3 regions of the Mycobacterium sp. NPDC003323 genome follow, and region 1 is predicted to be linked to each of the others. Evidence: predicted binding sites of a transcription regulator. Region 1 holds the regulator's gene; each other region holds the start of a gene.

Region 1 (3,381 bases):
GATCGGCGAGATGAAGACCGGCAAGGTCGACCTGCCGCCATCGGTGCCCGCGCTCCTGCGCCCGCTGGCGCGCCGGATCCTGCGCCCCGGGCTGCGGCTGAATTACCTCTCGGTGGTGGGGCTGCTCGATCCGCGGTTGCGCGCGAAGCTCGGCGTCACCTGGAGCACGGCCGAAGAGCGTGAACTGCAGCGCATCTACACCGTCATCCGCACGGCCTACCGGATCCTGCCGGATCGGCTGACCTATTTCCCGCTGGCCTATCACGCCCGCAAGCATCACGAGTGCCTGGAGAAGATGAAGCAGCGCCAGCAGAAGTCCTTCGCCTACAACCTGCCCGGTGCCCGATGAGTGAGGTGCCCGCACCGCCGCCCACCACCCGCGCGCGCAGCATCGCCCGCCTGACGCTTGCCGGCGCGATGATCTTCGCCGGCCTCAGCCACCTGTTCTGGGCCCGTGAAGAGTTTCAGGCTCAGGTGCCGAAGTGGGTTCCGATGGATGCCGACGGTGTCGTGATGGCCTCCGGTGGCGTCGAGATCACCCTCGGCGTCGGCCTGGCCCTGCTGCGACGCGACCGCGTCCTGGTCGGCCGGCTGCTGGCGGCGTTCTTCGTGCTGATCTTCCCGGGCAACATCGCGCAGTACCTCAACCATGCCGACGGTTTCGGCCTCGACACCGACACCAAGCGCCTGGTCCGGTTGTTCTTCCAGCCGGTGCTGATCGCCTGGGCGCTGTGGTCGACCGGGATCCCGCGACGCCGATGAAGACACGCGACACGCCTCGAACACATGTTTGATTATCGGTGCGGCGGCGACTACATTCAGCCCCATGAGCGACAGCAGCGACACCCCTGAGGCACGCTCCGGCCTGACCGAGCGTCAGCGCACCATTCTCGAGGTCATCCGCACCTCGGTGACCACCCGTGGCTATCCACCGAGCATCCGGGAGATCGGCGACGCCGTCGGACTCACGTCCACCTCGTCGGTCGCCCACCAGCTGCGCACCCTGGAACGCAAGGGCTATCTGCGGCGCGATCCCAATCGCCCACGCGCGGTGGACGTCCGCGGCGCCGACGACACCGTGACGCCGATCGTCGCGACCGACGTCGCGGGCTCCGACACACTGCCGGAGCCGACCTTCGTCCCGGTGCTCGGACGCATCGCCGCGGGCGGACCGATCCTGGCCGAGGAGGCCGTCGAGGATGTCTTCCCGCTGCCCCGCGAGTTGGTCGGCGAGGGTTCACTGTTCCTGCTGAAGGTGGTCGGCGAGTCGATGGTCGACGCGGCGATCTGCGACGGCGACTGGGTCGTCGTCCGTCAGCAGAACGTGGCCGACAACGGCGATATCGTCGCCGCGATGATCGACGGCGAGGCCACCGTGAAGACCTTCAAGCGGACCAAGGGCCAGGTGTGGCTGATGCCGCACAACCCGGCGTTCGAACCGATCGACGGTAACGACGCCGTGGTGCTCGGCAAGGTCGTCACCGTGATCCGCAAGGTCTGATCAGTCGGCCCGCACGAAACCGTTCGCGCGGGCGAACTCCTCACTGGCGAACCAGATCTCGGCCTCGGTATCGCGGTAGCCGCGGCTGCCCGGCGCCCAGTACAGACCCGTCTTGGTGTCCGCCTTGATCGGATAACCCTCGGGGGCCCGGTAGCGGTCGGTGGTGGCCAGCCGCATGGACGTCCAACCGGCGTCTTCGGCCTCGTCGTCCGGTGCCGCCGCCGCGTGCCGGCCGCTGGGGACCTCGGGCTCGTAGGACGGCAGCGGCGGGACCCCGACCACCGCGGTCGGCGGCTCGACGTCGAGTTCGGGTACCGACGGCTCCGGCGGCAGCGTTTCGATGCGGGTGGGCGCGGTGTCCACCGCGTCCTCGTCGAACACCGGCTCCTGCGGTGCTTCCGCCGGCTCCGGCTCAGCGCCGTATTCGGGCTCAGCGCCGTATTCGGGCTCGTCGCCGTATTCGGGCTCGTCGACGTACTCGGCGTCGACGAAATCGTCCCGATCGTCGTCGTCGAGATCCTCGCCGAGATCGTCGGTGAAGTCGTCGGCGGGACGGGCACCGGCCTCGGCCGAACGCTTGGCATACGGCGGGGTCTCGCCGACCGGCGGCACCAGCGCCCACGGGCTCTGCGCACTCTGCTGCTCGTAACCACCGTCGTGCAGCACGCCGGTCTCGGGTTCCGCGTCGCGGCGGGCGTCGGGACCGTCATAGCCGTCATAACCGTCGTAGCGGTCCTCGTAGCCGCCGTAACCCCGGTCGTAGTCCTCGAATCGGTCGTCGCGGGAGCGCCGATTGCGCAGCACCGCAACGGCGATCACCGCGATCAGGCCGACCAGCGGGATCAGGCCGAGCAGCCACCACCAGCGCCACGTGTACCACTTGTCACCGTCACCGCCCGACGCCGCCTCGGGTGCGGCCGACGGGTTCTGCGGCGCCTCCGCGCCGGGCACCTGCAGACCGGTCAACTGCGATTGCAGGCCGGCCGGCTCGGTGCTGAACTGATTGGTGGACGAGTCCCAGGAGATGGACCCGCCGTTGAACTGCTGGGTGACGATGTTGCCGTTCTCGGTCTGATCCGCCTTGGGTGCGCCGAGCTCACCGGTTGCACCGCCCAGCTTCTGCCATGCCGCATTCATCGCGCCACGGACGATGACGGCACCGAAATCGGGCGTCCAGAAGATGACCGGCTGGTCCTCGGCGGCGAACGGCACCACCGCACTCTGCGGAGCCAGGCCACCATCGGCTTCGCTCGCGGTGGGAAATCCGAGATCCCCGGTCGGCCCGCCGACACTCTCGTACTTGGCCAGCACCTGACCGGTCACCACGTTGGCACCGGTGGCCGGGCTGTAGAAGATCTTGCCGCCGGCGTAGTTCTGACCGACACCGTCGGCACCGATCGCGTACTGCGCACCCTCCTCGGCACCCAGCGGGCCGAGCTCCCCACCGGCCGCCCGGCGGGCCGCGGCGATGGCCGAGGTGGCGTCCGAGGGAACCTCGACGGCACCGAGTTGACCCGCCAGTTCGGGCGGGACCGTCGTGAAGGTTCGAGTCTTGCGGTTCCAGGAGATCTCACCACCGGTGAACTTCTGGCTGACCACATCGCCGTCGGTGGTCTCGTCCTCGCTGGGCACCCCGAGCACCCCGGCCGATCCGCCCAGGGTGTCCCAGGCGCTGTTGATCGCACCGCGGACCACCCGGGCACCGGTGTCCGGTGTCCAGAAGATGACCGGGCTGTCCGGGGCATTGAACGTGACGTTCCGGCTGTTGGCCGCGCGGCCCGGACCCTCATCGATGGTCGGAAAGCCCAGGTCACCGGTGGGCCCGCCGAGAGATTCGTACTTCTCCAAGATGGCGCCGGTCATGATGTGGGCACCGGTCC
Region 2 (3,381 bases), 250 kb from region 1:
TCGCACTGCTGGCCGCCGAACTCGGCACCCGCCGGCCGTTGATCGGGCCCGGCGCCGAACTGTCCGAACTGGCCGCCAAGGAACTCGACATCGTGCGTGCCTCCGCCCGCGCGGTGCAGGTGTTCGGGCCGCAGGCCATTCCGAACTACATCATCTCGATGTGCCAGTCGGTCTCGGACATGCTGGAGGCCGCGGTGCTGCTCAAGGAGGCCGGGCTGTTGGATGCCGCCGGCGACACCGTGCACGCGCCGGTGGGCATCGTCCCGCTGTTCGAGACGATCGACGATCTGCAACGCGGCTCCTCGATCCTGGAAGCGGCGCTTGCCCTGCCGGTGTATCGGGCCATGGTCGACGCGCGCGGCGGGCAGCAGGAGGTCATGCTCGGCTACTCGGACTCCAACAAGGACGGCGGATACCTGGCGGCGAACTGGGCGCTGTACCGCGCCGAACTGGATCTCGTCGAGTCGGCCGCCGAGACCCGAATCCGGTTGCGGCTGTTCCACGGTCGCGGCGGTACGGTCGGCCGCGGTGGCGGACCCAGTTACGACGCCATCCTGGCGCAGCCGCCCGGTGCGGTGAAGGGTTCGTTGCGGATCACCGAACAGGGCGAGGTGATCGCCGCCAAGTACGCCGAACCGCGGATCGCGCACCGCAATCTGGAGACGCTGCTGGCCGCGACCCTGGAGTCGACGTTGCTGGATACCGAGGGGCTTGGCGACGGCGCCGACGACGCGTACACGGTGCTCGACGATCTGGCCGCCCGCGCCCAGCGCGCGTACGCCGAACTGGTGCACGAGACACCGGGATTCGTCGAGTATTTCAAGGAATCGACGCCGGTCAGCGAGATCGGCGCACTCAACATCGGCAGCCGGCCGACATCGCGCAAGCCGACGACCGCCATCTCTGATCTACGGGCCATCCCGTGGGTGCTGGCCTGGAGCCAGTCCCGCGTGATGCTGCCCGGTTGGTATGGCACGGGTACCGCCTTCGAGGACTTCATCGCGGGCGACGACGCGAAACTGGAGGTCCTGCGCGATCTCTACCGCCGCTGGCCGTTCTTCCGGACGGTGCTGTCGAACATGGCGCAGGTGCTGTCGAAATCGGATATGGGCCTGGCGGCCCGGTATTCCGAACTGGTGGCCGACGAGGAACTGCGGGCGCGGGTCTTCGACAAGATCGTCGACGAACACGAGCGGACCGTGCGCATGCACGGGCTGATCACCGGTCAGGACGATCTGCTGGCCGACAACCCGGCGCTGGCCCGGTCGGTCTTCAACCGGTTCCCGTACCTGGAGCCGCTGAACCATCTGCAGGTCGAACTGCTGCGGCGATTCCGCAGCGGTGACCAGGACGAGCTGGTGCAGCGGGGCATCCTGCTGACCATGAGCGGCCTGGCCAGCGCCCTGCGCAACTCCGGGTAGGTCGCCGCCGGCATCAGTCCCTCGGAATTTCCCTTGCGCAGGGCCAGCAATGGGCGTACTATCGAACACAAGTTCGAAGCGAAGTGGCTCCCACTCTCCAGGTGAGCCCGTGTCGGCGGCTACGGTCGTCGAAGAGGTTCGACGACCCTGACGAGGGTTGATCTGAGCCGTGGTGCCTCTCGTGGGGCAATGTGTGTTGGCCTTGTCCGAAAGGTTGGGTCCCGTGATGGACGCCACCGATCTCAATTGTCTTGTTGATGCGCTGATCGACGATCTCGCTCCGGCTCCGCCGCCGGGTGACGGCGCGCGGCGCACGTTGTTTGAGCTGTTGGAGTGTCCGCGGCCGGTCGTCGACGACGAGCCGTTGTTGGCGGTGCTTGCCGCGGCGGTCACCGCGGGGAATTTGCTGGCTTTCGTTGTCGCGTCGGCTGTCGCGGCGACCGAGCAGGCGGGCATCCCGGCGCGCAGGCACCTGCGGACCGGAACGGATCTGCTCGGTTTGTTGGGGATGGCGCCGAGTGCGGCGAAGCGCGCGGTACGGGTGGGACGCGCGGCACCCCGGCTGCCGGCGCTGACCCGGGCCCAACGATTGGGTGGGTTGGGGATCGAGTTCGTCGACGCCGTCGGTAAAGGAGTGGCCCATATCGAGCGCCGGGTCGAGCTGTCCGAGGACGACCGGGTGGGCGTGGTGACCAAGCTGATGACACAGGTCACCCCGGTCGACGTGGACAAGAAGGCCCGGGCGATCGCCATCGATCGCGCAGCGGCGCTGCCGCCGGAGGAGCGTGCGGTGCCGGTCGCCGAGGACACCGACCTCAACGAGATGACCCTGGTCCAGAACAGCGAAGGCCGATTCGAGGCCACCTTGGACCTGGACGTGGGGACCGGGGAAGAGCTGTGCGCGGCGTTGGATCCGTTGTGCCGGCCGGTGCCGCTGCCCGACGGCTCACCGGACCCTCGTCCGATCGGTAGGCGCCGCGGCGATGCGGTCGGGCAGATCCTGCGTACCTATCTGTCCCAGTCGACGCGCCCGATGTCGGGTGGGGTGTTGCCGCATGTCACGTTGGTCCGGCCCGCGGGGAAGGTGTCTGGTGGCGAGGGTGTGGACACCCTGGGGTTCGGTGGGCCGGTCAGTGCCGCCACGGCCGAGCTGATCGCGTGTGACTCCACCTTGTCATCGGTGATCGTCGACCACACCGGCGTGCCGCTAGATCTAGGGCGCAGCGAGCGGCTGTTCACCCCGGCGATCCGTAAAGCGTTGGGGATACGGGACAAGGGCTGTGCGCATCCGGGGTGTGGGCGGCCGGTGTCGTGGTGCGACGCCCACCACATCACCCCCTGGAGCCACGGCGGGACAACGAGTTTGGACAACGGCGTGCTGCTCTGCCGATACCACCACACCCAGATCCACCACGGCGGCTGGCAGGTCTACCTCGGCCCAGATCGGCACCCCTGGTTTATCCCACCCCACCAACCGGGTGAGCCAGAACCACCACATTTGCGCTCGCACGCCAGACGCACCATGACCGATTTACCCACCGCCGCGTAACCCAGCCTTACCAGTCGGTTCCACGCACATTGAAAACTACACAGCGAAAGCGGCCGGACGGTCGTTCGCGGATCGAGCCGAGGGTGCCGGCAACACTAGATCCGGGCCGCCCGGCGCAGCTGGGAGATCACGCCGCGCACCGCATTGTCGACGGAGGCGATCGGGGCGGCGATGGCCTCGCCGATCTCGACGATGGCCTCCACCCTGGCCACGATGACCTCCAGCCGCTCCACCATGGCGATCAGGCGCGGAGCGAGCTCGTCGATGCTGGTGATGGTCGCGTTGAACCGCTCCAGCGTCACATCGAGGTCGCCGATCGAATTGTTCAGCGTCACGACCGTGCGGTCGAGGTCGCTCAGCAGCGCCTCGACCTGGACGACGGTGGCGTCGGCGTTCAGAGCCGCCTGCGTC
Region 3 (3,381 bases), on a different contig from region 1:
CCGGGACCGCGCCCAGCAGTACGCCGAACTGTCCGGCCTGGACCTGGGCGAGGTGGTGTCGATCTCGGAGGCCACCGGCCCGACGCCACCGCCGCCGGTGCCGATGCCGCGCAGTGCGATGGCCGAGGCGGTGCCGCTGTCACCCGGTGAGCAGACTGTCGGCTTCACCGTCACCGCCGTGTGGGAGCTGACCTAGCATCCCGAGCGGCACCGCCGGTTCACTGTGTAGTTTTCAAGGTGCACTGAGGCTTTGGGTTATGCGGCGGCCGGTAGGTCGGTCATGGTGCGGCGGGCGTGCGAGCGCAGGTGCGCTGGCTCGGGTCCGGTCGGTTCGTGGGGTGGGATGAACCAGGGGTGCCGGTCGGGGCCGAGGTAGACCTGCCAGCCACCGTGGTGGATCTGGGTGTGGTGGTAGCGGCACAGCAGCAGCACCCCGTTGTCCAAACTCGTCTCGCCCCCGGCGCCCCACGGCTTAATGTGGTGGGCGTCGCACCACGACACCGGCCGACCACACCCCGGATGCGCACAGCCCTTGTCCCGTATCCCCAACGCTTTACGGATCGCAGGGGAGAACAGGCGCTCGCTGCGCCCAAGATCGAGCGGTACCCCGGTGTGATCCACGATCACCGAGGTCAGTGTGGAGTCACACGCGATCAGATCCGCGGTCGCGGCACTGACGGGCCCACCGAACCCGAGGGTGTCCACGCCCGTGTCACCAGACACCTTCCCGGCGGGCCGGATCAGGGTGACATGCGGCAGCACACCACCGGAGGTCGGTCGTGTCGACTGCGACAAGTAGGTGCGCAAGATCTGCCCGACCGCATCACCGCGACGCCTACCGATGGGCCGGGGGTCCGGGGATCCGTCCGGCAGCGGGACGGGCCGGCACAACGGATCCAACGCCGCGCACAGTTCTTCCCCGGTGCCCACATCCAGATCCAACGTGGCCTCGAACCGGCCCTCACTGTTCTGGGCCAGGGTCATCTCGTTGAGGTCGGTGTCCTCGGCCACCGGCACCGCACGCTGCTCCGGCGGCAGGCTCGCTGCGCGGTCGATGGCGATCGCGCGGGCCTTCGAGTCCACCTGGGCCGGGGTGGTCTGGATCATCAGCGTGGTCACCACCGCCGCGCGGTCTGCCTCGGACAGCTCGACGCGGCGCTCGATATGGGCCACGCCCTTGCCGACCGCGTCGACGAACTCGATGCCCAACCCACCCAAACGCTGCGACCGCGTCAACGCCGGCAACGACGACGCCACCCGCCCGACCCGGGCCGCGCGCTGCGCCGCACCCGGGGACATCCCCAACGCGGTGAGCAGATCCGCCCCGCTGCGCAGGCGTTTGCGCGCCGGCACCCCCAAACGCTCCGCAGCCGCCACCGCAGAAGCAATGACGTGATCACTGAGGTTGCGGATGGTCACCGCAGCCGTCAGTACCGCCAACAGCGGCGCCTCGTCGACCACCTTCCGCGGACAGTCCAGCAGATGAAACAACGTGCGCTCACCGACGTCATCATCGGGTGGAACAGACGGTGCGAGATCGTCGATCAACGCATCGATGAAAGAACTGAAATGGGTGGCGTCCATAACGGGACCCAACCTTTCGGACAAGGCCAAACACACACACGCCCCATAAGGGGCACCACAGCTCAACCGAACCCTCGTCAGGGTTGTCGAACCCCTCGACGACCCGTAGCCGCCGACACGGGCTCACCTGGAGAGTGGGAGCCACTTCGCTTCGAACTTGTGTTCGATCATACGCCGAATCTGAGCACCGTGCAACAGATTTCCGACACAAGAATCTGCGGCTTTCTGCATCACGACATCGGTAACACTTTGCATTGTCTCGGTAGAGAAAGTGCGCGCGAGATGACCCTGATGCGTCCAACGCCCTGAATAGCTGATGCGGCCCGGACCGACGAGCTCAACACACTACGGAGTCTCGTAGACCCGCGGCTCCAGCGTCCCGATATAGGGCAGATCGCGATAACGCTCGGCGTAGTCCAGGCCGTAGCCGACGACGAACTCGTTGGGGATGTCGAAGCCGATATAGGTCACGTCGACGTCGGCGCGCACGGCGTCGGGCTTGCGCAACAACGTGCACACCCGCAGCGACCGCGGGTTACGGGTGGCGAGGTTGCGCAGCAGCCACGACAACGTCAGGCCGGAGTCGATGATGTCCTCGACGATCAGCACGTCACGATCGGCGATATCGCGGTCGAGATCTTTGAGGATGCGCACGACGCCCGAGGAGGACGTCGAGGAGCCGTAGGAGCTGACGGCCATGAACTCCAGCTGCGTCGGGACCGGGATGGCGCGGGCCAGGTCGGTGACAAACATGACCGCGCCCTTGAGCACGGTGATCAGCAGCAGATCTTGATCACCGCCGCCGGCGCGGTAATCGGCGGCCACCTGGGCCGCCAATTCGGCAGTCTTGGCTTTGATCTCGTCTTCGGACAGCAACACCGACTTGATGTCGCCGGGATACAGGTCCGCGGTCACGAACACAGCGTAGCGGGGTTCACCGGACAGGCTCGCGGTAGAGCACCAGGACCCCGTCCCGACGGCCCGCGAACAGCCGCTCGGCCGTCAACGGGCTGGGCACCGCCACACCGCCCTGACCTCGCCAGTCGGTGATCAGGGCGTCGACGGCGCGGATCTGGGTGTCGTTGAGGTCGCATGCGCCACCGGCAAGCAACCAGCCGCGGATGACGCGACGCCGGATCGCGGTCGGCAGCGCCGCCAGGGCGGCGGTCGCCATCGGATCGGCCACCAACTCGGCCGCCGCCGCGTCGAGGGCGTCGGTGTCCTCCCGCAGCGCGGCCGCTGTGCGGGCCAGCGCCGCGGCCACCCCGCCGCCGAGCACCTCCTCCAGCAGCGGCAGCACCTCGGTGCGCAACCGCACCCGGGTGAAGCGCGGGTCGGCATTGTGCGGGTCCTGCCATGGCCTCAGACCGAGCGCGGCGCAGGCGGCCACCGTGGTGGCGCGCCGCTCACCCAGCAGCGGCCGGCACCAGGGGTCGTCGTAGCCGCGCATCCCGGCGATGGAACGCGCCCCCGACCCGCGGCCCAGACCCAGCAGCACCGTCTCGGCCTGATCGTCCAGGGTGTGCGCCAGCAGCACCGGCGCCCCGGCGCGCGCCGCCTCCAACGCCGTGTACCGGGCCCGGCGGGCCGCGGCCTCCGGCCCACCCGTGGATCCGACCTGGACCCGAAGCACTTGCGCGGCAACACAACCCAATGCCATTGCCTGGACACGCGCGGTCTCGGCAACATCTGCCGACCCGGCCTGCAGCCCATGGTCGACGATCAGCGCCGTGGTCGGCCGCAGCGACGCGGCCACCGCCGTGAGCGCCAACGAGTCCGCACCCCCGGACAGCGCCA

What was found. Region 1 encodes LexA, which represses DNA repair genes until DNA is damaged. Its sites were predicted from a motif close to CGAACANNTGTTCG; they were not measured.
Region 2: ACWDUN_RS04895 (DUF222 domain-containing protein) is a predicted target of LexA. The motif match lies at 1,484-1,497, and genes of this name have one in related genera.
Region 3: ACWDUN_RS11110 (DUF222 domain-containing protein) is a predicted target of LexA. The motif match lies at 1,737-1,750, and genes of this name have one in related genera.

The regions. Positions count from the first base shown of each region.
Region 1 covers NZ_JBSFSB010000001.1:796,803-800,183, reverse strand. Annotated here, with positions in the region: gene ACWDUN_RS03585 (oxygenase MpaB family protein) at 1-349, shown strand, start outside; gene ACWDUN_RS03580 (DoxX family protein) at 346-762, shown strand; gene lexA (transcriptional repressor LexA) at 827-1,501, shown strand; gene ACWDUN_RS03570 (sunset domain-containing protein) at 1,502-3,381, opposite strand, start outside.
Region 2 covers NZ_JBSFSB010000001.1:1,046,791-1,050,171, forward strand. Annotated here, with positions in the region: gene ppc (phosphoenolpyruvate carboxylase) at 1-1,421, shown strand, start outside; gene ACWDUN_RS04895 (DUF222 domain-containing protein) at 1,648-2,970, shown strand; gene ACWDUN_RS04900 (ATPase) at 3,066-3,381, opposite strand, start outside.
Region 3 covers NZ_JBSFSB010000003.1:307,653-311,033, forward strand. Annotated here, with positions in the region: gene ACWDUN_RS11105 (SIMPL domain-containing protein) at 1-196, shown strand, start outside; gene ACWDUN_RS11110 (DUF222 domain-containing protein) at 256-1,584, opposite strand; gene hpt (hypoxanthine phosphoribosyltransferase) at 1,930-2,505, opposite strand; gene tilS (tRNA lysidine(34) synthetase TilS) at 2,519-3,381, opposite strand, start outside.